DNA from 2 places in the Pseudoalteromonas sp. SG43-5 genome. Region 1 is predicted to be linked to the other one. Evidence: predicted binding sites of a transcription regulator. Region 1 holds the regulator's gene; the other holds the start of a gene.
What was found. Region 1 encodes NrdR, which represses ribonucleotide reductase genes. Its sites were predicted from a motif close to AAACACNANATNTNGTGTTT; they were not measured.
Positions count from the first base shown of each region.

Region 1 (6,522 bases):
ACATTTTAGAGCGCATGTTGCGCCTGATATGCCAAGCGTAAAGCTCGAGCTTAAAAAGAATTTACCAATTGGATCTGGACTTGGTTCTAGTGCATGCTCGGTCGTGGCTACCTTTGCTGCCCTTGATAAGTTTGCACAAACTAACTTAAGTCAGGTTGAGCTTATTGAGCTTATGGCTGACTTTGAAGCTGTAGTGAGCGGTGGTCGTCATTACGACAACATCACGCCATGCTATTTAGGTGGTTTGCAATTAACAGGTGATTTAATCCCTGATAAATCGATTGCACTGCCTGTTGATGAAAATTGGTACTACGTTGCTGCGTTCCCTGGTTTTTCACTCAACACTGCAAAAGCGCGCTCGGTTTTACCAAAAGAGTTGAGCATGCATGCAAGTGTTGAGTTTGCACAGCGTTTATCGGCATTTAGTAGCTTACTGTTGACTAATCGTTTTGACGATGCACTGAGCATAATGAAAGATGAAATAGCAGAACCTTACCGCGCACCGCTTATTAAAGGTTTTAGTGAAGCCAAAGCAAGCTTACCAGCGTTGGGCGCTGAAATAGTGAGTATTTCGGGCGCAGGACCTACCTTGTTTAGTGTATGTAAAACACTTGAAGCTGCAAAGCAATGCGCGCAGTGGTTAGAGGCAAATTACATTAACGAGCAAGGCTTTTGCCACATTTGTAAATTAGATAACGACGGCACGCGTCAATTAACAGTTTTATAGGATAGGTAGTCATGCAATTACATAATTTAAAAGATAGCTCACAAAAAGTGTCGTTCGTTGAAGCCGTAAAAACAGGTTTGGGTCGTAATCAAGGTGTGTTTTTCCCTGAATCCCTTGCCCCACTGTCCGATGTTCATGCTTTGCTTGATATGGACTTTGTTACACGCAGTGGCAAAATATTATCTCACCTAATTGGTGATGAGCTGCCTAGCGACACTGTGGCACAAATGGTTAAAAATGCATTTAACTTTCCAGTTAAGCTGGTGGAAGTTGAAGAGAATACATACTGCTTAGAGTTGTTTCATGGTCCTACGCTTGCGTTTAAAGACTTTGGTGGTCGCTTTATGGCTGAGTGTTTAGCGCAATTTAATAAAGATGAAAAAGTAACTATTTTAACCGCAACTTCGGGCGATACTGGTGCAGCCGTTGCACATGCTTTTTATAACAAGCCGAATATCGATGTTGTCATCTTATATCCTAAAGGCAAAATTTCACTTGCTCAGCAAAAGCTATTTACTACGTTAGGTAACAATATTCATTGTTACGCAGTTGATGGCAGTTTTGATGATTGCCAAGAGTTGGTTAAAAATGCCTTTTTAGATGAAGAAGTTAAATCAACACTTGGGCTTAATTCTGCTAATTCAATTAATATTAGCCGTTTAGTTGCTCAGGTTTGTTATTACTTTGAGGCCATTGCACAACTACCAAAAGAAAAACGCGCAACAGCGCATATATCAGTGCCAAGTGGCAACTTTGGTAATGTATGTGCTGCAATGATTGGTGCGGTTATTGGCTTACCTGTAGGTAAATTAAGTGCAACCACCAACCAAAATGATACTGTGCCGCGCTTTATGCTTGATAAAACCTGGACGCCAAACGCAACACTTGAGTCGCTTTCAAATGCAATGGATGTAAGTAAGCCAAACAACTGGCCGCGTGTGCAAACAATGTTAGATAATAACTGGTTTAGCTACGATAATTTTTATTCAACTAGCGTAAACGAGGAAGACACGCAATCGGTGATGAAAAAAATTCAACAAACGGGTTATGTTGCAGAGCCTCACACTGCTATTGCGTACCAAGGTCTTGTTGAAAATCGAGCGCCTGGTGCAGCGGGCATCTTTTTAGCCACAGCTCACCCTGCTAAGTTTAAAGAAAGCGTAGAGGGTATTTTAAATATTGAATTAGGTATGCCAAAACCACTTAGCGACGCACTAGCAAAACCATGCCTAGCAAGCGATATAAAGGCCGATTACGACGCATTACGTACAGAAATACTTGCTAAACTTGGCTAAGTTAATTAATTCAAAAAGGCGGTTAAGCCGCCTTTTTTTATAACTTTAGGCTTTTAAATCTAGTGAGTTGCATTTACTAATTAAATGTAGGAAATAGCATTCATTTAAAATCGTTATGGTTTTATAAGAAAATATCATCTTAAAAAGTCTGTGAAATAGTTTCAATCCCTGTTTAAATATCCTCAACTTAAGAGCGTAGGCAAAGAGTCGTTTAAAGCGTACAATAAAGCCTCTAAAAAACACCATACACGTTGCCCTAGGAGACCCCAATGTTAGAACGTAGCATGAATATTTCGGATTTTGATCCAGAGTTATTTGACGCGATAAACAAAGAAACTGCTCGCCAAGAAGAGCACATTGAACTAATCGCTTCAGAAAACTACTGTAGCCCACGCGTACTAGAAGCGCAGGGTTCACAGCTTACAAATAAATACGCAGAAGGTTACCCTGGCAAACGTTATTATGGCGGTTGTGAGCACGTTGATGTTGTTGAGCAATTAGCAATTGACCGTGCTAACGAGTTATTTGGTTCTGACTACGCAAACGTACAACCACATGCTGGTTCGCAAGCTAATGCTGCTGTTTTTCTAGCGCTATTAGAAGCAGGCGACACTGTACTTGGTATGAGCTTAGCTCATGGTGGTCACTTAACTCACGGATCACACGTAAGCTTCTCTGGTAAGCTTTACAATGCAATTCAATACGGACTAGATGAAACAACGGGCGAAATTGATTACGCACAGGTTGAAGCACTAGCACTTGAGCATAAACCAAAAATGATTATTGGTGGTTTCTCAGCGTACTCAGGTATTGTTGATTGGGCTAAATTCCGTGAAATTGCTGACAAAGTAGGTGCTTACCTGTTTGTTGATATGGCTCACGTTGCAGGTTTAATTGCGGCAGGCGTTTACCCAAGCCCAGTTCCTCATGCACATGTTGTAACTACAACTACGCATAAAACACTTGCTGGTCCTCGTGGTGGTTTAATTATCTCTGCATGTGGCGATGAAGCAATCTATAAAAAGCTTAACAGCGCAGTTTTCCCTGGTGGCCAAGGTGGTCCTTTATGTCATGTTATTGCAGCAAAAGCAGTGGCATTTAAAGAAGCGCTTCAACCAGAATTTAAAGTATACCAAACACAAGTTGTTAAAAACGCAAAAGCAATGGTTGCTGTAATGCAAGAGCGCGGCTACAAAATCGTATCTGACAAAACTGAAAACCACTTATTCCTACTCGATTTAATCGATAAAGATATTACTGGTAAAGATGCAGACGCAGCCCTTGGTAACGCTAACATCACAGTTAATAAAAACTCAGTGCCAAACGATCCACGTTCTCCGTTTGTAACATCTGGTTTGCGTATTGGTTCTCCTGCAATCACTCGTCGTGGTTTCAAAGAAGAAGAATCAAAAGAGCTTGCTGGCTGGATTTGTGACGTACTAGATAACATCACTGATGAATCTGTACAGGCGCAAGTTAAAGAAAAAGTAAAAGCAATTTGTGCAAAATTACCTGTTTACGCTTAATTGCATAAGCAGCAGTAATTTAGATCACATAGGCTAGGGGCCTGTTTATCTTTCGAGGTTTAATTTGCAGTAGCATGTTTGGTTTTTAGGCAAGGCAGAGTCTATGTAGTGTGGTTACTCCACACAAATAGGCGATAACGCAGCATAAATGGCAAACATGCACTGCCCTCGGGTTCGTCCTAGGGGCGATTTACTCTTTGTTGCTCGGTTTTTACTTAGCCCACTAGGTTACAAACCTCGCGCCGCGATTAAATCACCCATAGATAGAACAAATTTAATCCTGAAAGGTCAACAGGCCCTATTTTTTTGCTAAGATAAAAGACCGCTATTTAGCGGTCTTTTTTGTTTTAAAACGGAAGTACCGAGCTATGCATTGTCCATTTTGTACCGCAAAAGATACTAAAGTTATTGACTCACGCCTTGTTGGTGGAGGCCATCAAGTTCGCAGGCGCCGTGAGTGCAACGACTGCCATGAGCGCTTTACTACATTTGAAGGCGCTGAACTGGTTATGCCTCGTGTTATTAAACAAGACGGCAGCCGCGAACCATTTAACGAAGATAAATTATTAAATGGCTTAAATCGCGCACTCGAAAAACGCCCAGTGAGCACAGAGCAAGTAGACGAAGTTGTGAATATAATAAAATCGCAGTTGCGTGCTACAGGCGAGCGAGAAATTTCAAGCCATTTGGTTGGTGAATGCATTATGGAAGCCCTCAAAAAGCTCGATAAAGTAGCGTATGTGAGATTTGCCTCTGTTTATCGCTCGTTTGAAGATATACGCGAATTTGGCGAAGAAATTGCCCGCTTAGGGGAGTAACAATGCAAAGCCAAGTTCCTTTTACTGAACATGATGAAATGTATATGGCACGCGCCATAGAACTTGCCAAAAAAGGCCGGTTTACTACCACACCTAACCCTAATGTTGGCTGTGTTTTAGTTAAAAATAATCAAATAATTGGTGAGGGTTTTCATCAATTAGCAGGTCAAGGCCATGCAGAAGTAAATGCACTGGCTGTCGCTGGAAAAAATGCACAAGGTGCAACGGCTTATGTAACGCTTGAACCGTGTAGTCATTATGGCCGTACGCCACCGTGCGCCGAAGGCTTAAAAGCTGCCGGTGTGGTAAAAGTAATTGCTGCTATGGTTGATACAAATCCACAAGTTGCTGGCAAAGGCCTTAAAATACTGAGCGACGCGGGTATTGACGTTGCTTACGGGTTACTCGAATCACAAGCTCGCGCACTTAACGTTGGCTTTTTTAAGCGTATGGAACAAGGCTTACCTTATGTGATTTGCAAAATGGCAGCGAGTATTGATGGTAAAACGGCGCTTAAAAATGGGCAAAGTAAGTGGATCACAAGTCCTGCTGCTCGACAAGACGTACAATTATACCGAGCGAAAAGCTGCGCTATTTTAACCGGTGCCGATACAGTGCTAGTAGACGATGCTAAACTTAATGTGCGACTAAGTGAGCTGCCTTGCACACTGCCTACTGATTTGCCGCTTCGCCAGCCCGTGCGTGTTATAATTGACTCTCAAAACCGTTTAACACCTGACCTTGCTTTATTTGAAATCCAAAGTGATGTAATAATATTTACGACTAAGGTTGATAAATCATTGCAATGGCCGCATTTTGTAAAGCATATTGAAGTCAGTGAAAGTAACGGTAAAGTTGATTTACAAGCCGTTTTAGAAAAACTTGGGCAACTGCAGTTTAATAATGTTTGGCTTGAAGCTGGCGCAACACTTGCTGGTAAAATGACAGAGCTTAATTTAGTTGACGAGTTTGTTTTTTATTTAGCGCCTAAACTAATGGGCCATGATGCAAAAAGTTTAGTTAATTTTCCTGAATTGACGAGTATGCAAAACACCGTTGATTTAACATTTAATGAATGTGCGCGCATTGGTGACGATTTACGTATCACCGCGTCAAAACTCATTAAAATCACTTAATAAAAAGAGTAGTGCTATGTTTACTGGGATAATAGAAGCCACAGGCAAAATTGCTTTATTACAAAAAAAACAAGGCGACTTAGCCATTCGTATCCAAAGTACTGATCTTGATATGACAGACGTAAAGTTAGGTGACAGCATTGCAACTAATGGTGTTTGCTTAACTGTAGTTGGTAAACATATTGATGGTTTTAGTGCGGATTTATCTAATGAGACGATTAGTTTGACCGGTTTTGCTCACTATGCTTTAGGACAAACGGTGAATCTTGAAAAAGCCATGCAACCTGTTTCTCGTTTAGGCGGTCATTTAGTGTCTGGCCATGTTGATGGTATCGCAACAATTACAAGTATTACAGCAAACGCCAGAGCAACAGAATATTGGCTTACAACTGACGAAAATTTAATGAAATACATTCCTTACAAAGGTTCGGTATGTATTGATGGTATAAGCCTGACAGTAAACGCTGTAGAGGGTAATAAATTCAAATTAACAATTGTCCCACACACGAGTGAGCAAACCACAATTGCTCATTTTAAAGTAGGTACCCAAGTTAATTTAGAAGTCGATCAAATTGCACGTTATTTAGAGCGCCTTATAAGGGGTGCAGAGCAACCAACGGGCTCTGATATTTCGATGAGCTTACTCGCTAAAGCGGGTTTTATTAAATAACGAAACTGACAACTTACACGAGCAAATTTATGAATTTACACAGCGCGCAAGAAATCATCGACGATATTAAAGCCGGTAAAATGGTTATTTTAATGGATGATGAAGATAGAGAAAACGAAGGCGATTTAATAATAGCTGCTGAGCATATTAGCGCAGAAGCGATTAATTTCATGGCTACCCATGGCCGTGGTTTAATTTGTTTAACCATGACGCAAGAGCGTTGCGAGCAACTTGATTTACCGTTAATGGTTAAAAACAATGGTGCAGCATTTTCGACTAACTTTACAATGTCGATAGAAGCATCAAAAGGTGTTACAACCGGTATTTCAGCAGCAGATAGAGCGCGTACA
Region 1 is NZ_JACJFA010000001.1:19,692-26,213, reverse strand. It holds gene thrB (homoserine kinase) at 1-727, shown strand, start outside; gene thrC (threonine synthase) at 739-2,022, shown strand; gene glyA (serine hydroxymethyltransferase) at 2,292-3,548, shown strand; gene nrdR (transcriptional regulator NrdR) at 3,917-4,366, shown strand; gene ribD (bifunctional diaminohydroxyphosphoribosylaminopyrimidine deaminase/5-amino-6-(5-phosphoribosylamino)uracil reductase RibD) at 4,369-5,502, shown strand; gene H5161_RS00085 (riboflavin synthase) at 5,519-6,172, shown strand; gene ribBA (bifunctional 3,4-dihydroxy-2-butanone-4-phosphate synthase/GTP cyclohydrolase II) at 6,202-6,522, shown strand, end outside.

Region 2 (6,522 bases), on a different contig from region 1:
CGTGAGCAGCTGCATTAATTTCAGTGCGACGCTCATCACCATATTGCTCTTTAATTTCAACTAGCTCGTCACGAATAACTTCCATCAAACGCTCAGGAGTTGCCAAAATATAAAGTAGTTCAGCAATTAATTCTAATAACGCTTGGTATTCGGTCAAGATTTTTTCGTGTTCAAGACCTGTTAGCTTATGTAAACGCAAATCAAGAATTGCTTGAGCTTGTTGCTCAGAGATATAATATTGACCATCGCGAATACCAAGTTCGCTCGCTAACCAATCTGGACGAGCAACATTGTCTTCACCTGCTTTTTCAAGCATACCTTGTACATTACCTAATTCCCACGGACGCGCTGTTAAAGCAATTTTAGCTTCAGCGGGTGTAGGGGATTTACGAATAAGTTCGATAATTGGGTCAATGTTCGCAAGCGCAATCGCTAAGCCTTCAAGCGTGTGTGCACGGTCACGGGCTTTGCGTAAATCAAATACTGTACGACGAGTTACTACTTCACGACGGTGAATAATAAACTCTTCTAACATTTCTTTTAAATTGAAACATTTAGGTTGGTTATTAATTAGCGCAACCATATTCATACCAAACACAGTTTGTAACTGAGTTTGTGAATACAAGTTGTTTAAAATAACTTCGCCTACGTCACCACGTTTGATTTCAATAACGATACGCATACCGTCTTTATCTGATTCATCACGTAGCGCACTAATACCTTCAATTTTCTTATCTTTAACCAGCTCAGCAATTTTTTCAATTAAACGAGCTTTATTAACTTGATAAGGAATTTCGTGAACGATGATTGTTTCACGGCCTGTTTTTTCATCGGTTTCGATGTCGGCGCGTGCACGCATGTACACTTTACCACGGCCAGTTAAGTAGGCTTGTTCAATACCCTTCTTACCGTTGATAATTGCAGCCGTTGGGAAATCAGGACCAGGAATATAATCCATTAACTCTAAAATAGTTAAATCTGGATTTTGAATAAGTGCCAAACAACCATTTACAACTTCAGTTAAGTTATGTGGTGGTATATTTGTAGCCATACCTACTGCAATACCTGACGAACCATTCACTAATAAATTAGGAACTTTCGTTGGTAAAACATCAGGGATGAACTCAGTGCCATCGTAGTTAGGAACGAAATCAACCGTTTCTTTTTCAAGATCGGCTAATAACTCATGCGACATTTTAGCCATACGTACTTCTGTATAACGCATTGCCGCTGCTGAATCACCATCAACCGAACCGAAGTTACCTTGGCCATCTACTAGCATATAACGCAGTGAGAATGGCTGAGCCATACGAACTATCGTGTCATAAACTGCACTGTCGCCGTGTGGGTGGTATTTACCGATTACGTCACCGACCACACGGGCCGATTTTTTGTAAGGCTTGTTCCAGTCATTACTAAGCTCGTTCATTGCAAACAAAACGCGGCGATGAACAGGTTTTAAGCCGTCACGTACGTCTGGTAATGCACGTCCTACAATTACGCTCATTGCGTAATCTAAGTAGGAGTTTTTTAACTCGTCTTCAATATTGACTGGCAGAATTTCATTGGCGAGATCAGTCATTTGATATCACATTCCTTCAGTATCAGCTCTCAACAACCCGGTATTGGGTATTAAGAGTATTGTTATTATTTCTAACAGCCATGCTATCACAATTAATTTTAATTTACAGGCGCAAAACTTTGCGATTTATCAATTTAGCCCTATATAATGGCCTCAGATTGACGAGGAAGTATTTTATGACCGAACATCAAAATGTAGATCACGCAGAAATAGCAAAATTTGAAGCCATCGCCGAGCGTTGGTGGGACCTAGACGGAGAATTCAAACCTCTTCACGAAATTAACCCGTTACGTTTAGACTTTATAGCAAACAAAACGCAAGGCTTATTCGATAAAGAAACACTCGATGTTGGCTGTGGTGGCGGTATTTTAAGCCAAAGCATGGCGCGCATGGGCGCAAAAGTAACTGGCATCGATATGGGGCAAGAGCCTTTAACTGTTGCTAAGTTGCACAGTTTAGAAACTGGCGTAAATGTAGATTACATAAAAGTGCCAGCAGAAGAGTTTGCATCGCAACACCCAGAGCGCTTTGATGTAATAACCTGTATGGAAATGCTTGAGCACGTTCCCGACCCAGCATCTATCATTCATGCCGTAGCTGCACTTGCCAAACCAGGCGCAGACGTGTTTTTTTCAACCCTGAACAAAACACCTAAAGCATATTTATACGCTATTGTTGGTGCTGAAAAGCTTTTAAAAATGGTGCCTGAAGGTACACACGACCATAAAAAGTTTATAAAACCTGCACAGCTTATTACATGGGCAGAGCAAGCGGGTTTAAAAGTTCGTGCAAGTACAGGCCTTTCTTATAACCCACTATCAAAGCAATATACGCTCAATAGTGACGTTAGCGTAAATTACATACTGTACTTCGAGAAGTTAGCTTAATGGCTAACTCTCAAGCCCCCCTCCCCCTTATTGAGTACGATGCATTTTTATTTGATTTAGACGGCACTCTACTCGACACCGCTGATGATTTAGGTGCGGCTTTAAATGCAGTTCTCATTAATAATAAAATAGAGCCTGTTAGTAGTGATGTATACCGTCCTGCGGCATCTAACGGCGCAGGCGCATTATTAGAGGCTGGTTTTAAAGAGTTATGGGACACACAACCTCAAAGCGAGCTTATTAAGCAATTAGTTGACGAATACGCTGCAAACATAGCAAATCACACACATTGCTTCAGCGGTGTTGAATCGTTGCTTATTGCCCTTGATCAGAAAAAGATCAAATGGGGGATCATGACTAACAAACCAGGGTTTTTAACTGATCCTTTAGTGGCAGCAATTCCCGCATTGAAAAATGCTAGTGTAGTAATAAGTGGCGACACCTTAGCTGAAGCTAAGCCATCCCCTTTACCGCTGCTACACTGTGCAAAGCTTATGGGAGTGCAACCAAAACGCTGTTTGTACATTGGTGATGCACAGCGAGACATACAAGCAGGCAAAGCCGCAGGTATGCGCACAGCAACGGCACTTTGGGGTTACATACCAAGTATTGATGAAGCCAACAGCTGGAATGCTGATTTTAACTGGCAAAGCCCAATTGATGGTTTTAACCATATATAGTGCCATGTTAATTAATAAACACTATATATTGTGATTGTGTTAGTTTTTACGCAAAGCTTGCTGATAAAAAAAGCAGTCAAAATTTATTTTTAAAATGCGTAAATTTAGCAGATCATTAGTTGATTTTTGCATATTTCAACTTAAATGATTGTTCGAAGGTGAGTATCTACTAACACAAATACGTTATCCCGAAGTTATCCACAAATAGGGGCAATTATGTCCCTTGCAAAACAACTCAGACCACACTATCTTGTGATCTCTAAATTGAACAACACCAGATATTGTGGCCAAATGTTATTCAATTAAATTCGCAAATATGGCGAAACTTATAATAAATGAGTATATACCTTGCCCCGGCGAGGTATAAAGCATTGGTCAAAATACATAATTCCCAAGGAATACAGGCAAATGAACCAACAGTTATCTGTAAGCAAACGTGACGGGCGTAAAGAGCCTCTTGATCTGGATAAGATCCATCGCGTTATTGAGTGGGCCGCCGAAGGTTTAAATAACGTTTCGGTTTCGCAAGTTGAATTAAAGTCGCACATTCAGTTTTACGACGGTATTCGTACTAAAGACATTCACGAAACCATCATTAAAGCAGCAGCGGATCAGATTTCAAAAGAATCGCCTGATTACCAATACTTAGCTGCACGTTTAGCTGTATTCCATTTACGTAAAAAAGCGTACGGTCAATTTGAGCCACCACGTTTATTTGACCACGTAACAAAAATGGTTGGCGATAAACGCTATGATGCTCATTTACTAGTAGATTACACAGAGCAAGAGTTAGATGAGCTTGATGCATACCTTGATCATTCTCGCGATCTTAACTTTAGCTACGCTGCTGTAAAGCAACTTGAAGGTAAGTATCTCGTTCAAAACCGTGTATCGGGTGAAATATACGAAAGTGCACAGTTTTTATATATTTTAGTTGCAGCAAGCTTATTTTCAGATTACCCACGTGAAACACGTACTGATTACATTAAACGTTTTTACGATGCAGTATCTTTATTTAAAATATCTCTACCAACGCCAATTATGTCGGGTGTACGTACGCCTACTCGCCAGTTTAGCTCATGTGTATTGATTGAATGTGGCGACAGCCTTGATTCAATCAATGCAACGTCGTCAGCTATTGTTAAATACGTTTCACAACGTGCGGGAATTGGTATTAATGCAGGTAGAATACGTGCGCTAGGTAGCCATATTCGTAACGGCGAAGCGTATCACACAGGTTGTATCCCTTTTTATAAGCACTTTCAAACAGCGGTTAAAAGTTGTTCACAAGGTGGTGTACGTGGCGGCGCAGCAACATTATTCTACCCGCTTTGGCATTTAGAAGTAGAGAACCTACTTGTACTTAAAAATAACCGTGGTGTAGACGACAACCGCGTTCGCCACCTAGATTACGGCGTACAGTTTAATAAATTAATGTACTCTCGTTTAATTAAAGACGACTACATTACGTTATTTAGCCCATCAGATGTGCCTGGCCTTTATGATGCATTTTTTGAAGACCAAGCTGAGTTTGACGCACTTTACGTTAAATACGAACAAGACGAGTCTATTCGTAAAAAACGCATTAAAGCCATTGAGCTTTTCTCAATGTTTGCGCAAGAGCGTGCAAGTACTGGTCGTATTTATTTACAAAATGTGGATCACTGTAATACACACAGCCCATTTATTTCTAAAGTTGCGCCAATTCGCCAATCTAACTTATGTTTAGAAATTGCATTGCCAACTAAGCCACTTAATAACGTAAATGACGAAGAAGGCGAAATCGCCCTTTGTACACTTTCTGCGTTTAACCTAGGTGCAATAGAGTCACTTGATGAGCTTGAAGAGCTAGCTGAACTTGCAGTACGCGCACTTGATAACTTACTTGATTTCCAAGACTACCCTGTACCGGCTGCTAAAAATGCAACTATGGGTCGTCGTACACTAGGAATAGGCGTAATTAACTACGCATACTACCTAGCTAAAAACGGTAAGCGTTATTCTGATGGCAGCGCTAATGCATTAACGCATAAAACCTTTGAAGCTATTCAATATTACTTAATGAAAGCATCAAACGAGCTTGCTAAAGAACGTGGCGCATGTCCTAAGTTTAACGAGACAACGTATTCACAAGGTATTATGCCAACAGATACGTACAAACGTGATTTAGATAAAATTTGTGATGAGCCACTTCATCTTGATTGGGATACACTACGTGCAAGTATTAAAGAGCACGGTATGCGTAACTCAACACTAAGTGCATTAATGCCATCAGAAACATCGTCGCAAATCTCTAACGCAACTAACGGTATTGAGCCACCACGTGGACATATTAGCGTTAAAGCAAGTAAAGACGGTATTTTAAAACAAGTTGTTCCTGAGTATGAGCGTTTAAAAGATCAGTACGAGCTACTATGGGACATTCCATCAAACGATGGTTATCTACAACTTGTTGGCATAATGCAAAAATTTGTTGACCAAACAATTTCTGCAAATACAAATTATGATCCAAACAAGTTCGAAGGCGGTAAAGTACCTATGCAAGTCTTATTAAAAGACTTACTAAGCGCGTACAAACTAGGTGTTAAAACCTTGTATTACCACAATACTCGCGACGGCGCCTCAGATTCACAAGAAGATGCTCCAGAAGTGGAAGATGACGATTGTGAAGGCGGCGCGTGTAAAATATAACTGCTGATTTTTATTTTAAGCGGGCATTTAGCCCGCTTTTTCTGATAGTTTTTTGAGTGATAAACATGTCTTATACTACTTTTAGCCGAAACCATAATAACCAAATGCAAGAGCCAATGTTTTTTGGCCAAACTGTAAACGTATCTCGTTACGACCAACAAAAATACCCAATTTTTGAAAAGTTAATTGAAAAGCAACTGTCTTTCTTTTGGCGTCCTGAGGAAGTAGATGTAAGTAAAGACCGTTTAGACTTTCAAGCATTACCAGATCACGAAAAGCATATATTTTTAAGCAACTTAAAATACCAAACACTGCTTGATAGTGTACAAGGACGTTCGCCAAACGTGGCTCTACTTCCAATTGTATCGCTACCAGAGCTTGAAACATGGATAGAAACGTGGGCGTTCAGTGAAACAATTCACAGCCGCTCATACACGCATATTATCCGTAACGTAACACAAGCACCTGAGCTTATTTTTGATGACATTGTTAGCAACGATAAAATTAGCGAACGTGCTGATGCCGTAACTAAATACTACGATGACTTAATTAACTCTGTATCGCTTTACAACTTATACGGTGAAGGCAAACACGAGATTAACGGTAAAACAGTTATCATTAATTTATTTGAGCTTAAAAAGAAACTTTACCTGGCTATGATGTCGGTAAATATTCTTGAAGC
Region 2 is NZ_JACJFA010000017.1:48,149-54,670, forward strand. It holds gene gyrA (DNA topoisomerase (ATP-hydrolyzing) subunit A) at 1-1,582, opposite strand, end outside; gene ubiG (bifunctional 2-polyprenyl-6-hydroxyphenol methylase/3-demethylubiquinol 3-O-methyltransferase UbiG) at 1,759-2,469, shown strand; gene H5161_RS15835 (HAD family hydrolase) at 2,469-3,149, shown strand; gene nrdA (class 1a ribonucleoside-diphosphate reductase subunit alpha) at 3,558-5,840, shown strand; gene nrdB (class Ia ribonucleoside-diphosphate reductase subunit beta) at 5,906-6,522, shown strand, end outside.
Region 2: a site for NrdR is predicted at 3,419-3,438, ahead of nrdA (class 1a ribonucleoside-diphosphate reductase subunit alpha). Genes of this name have one in related genera too.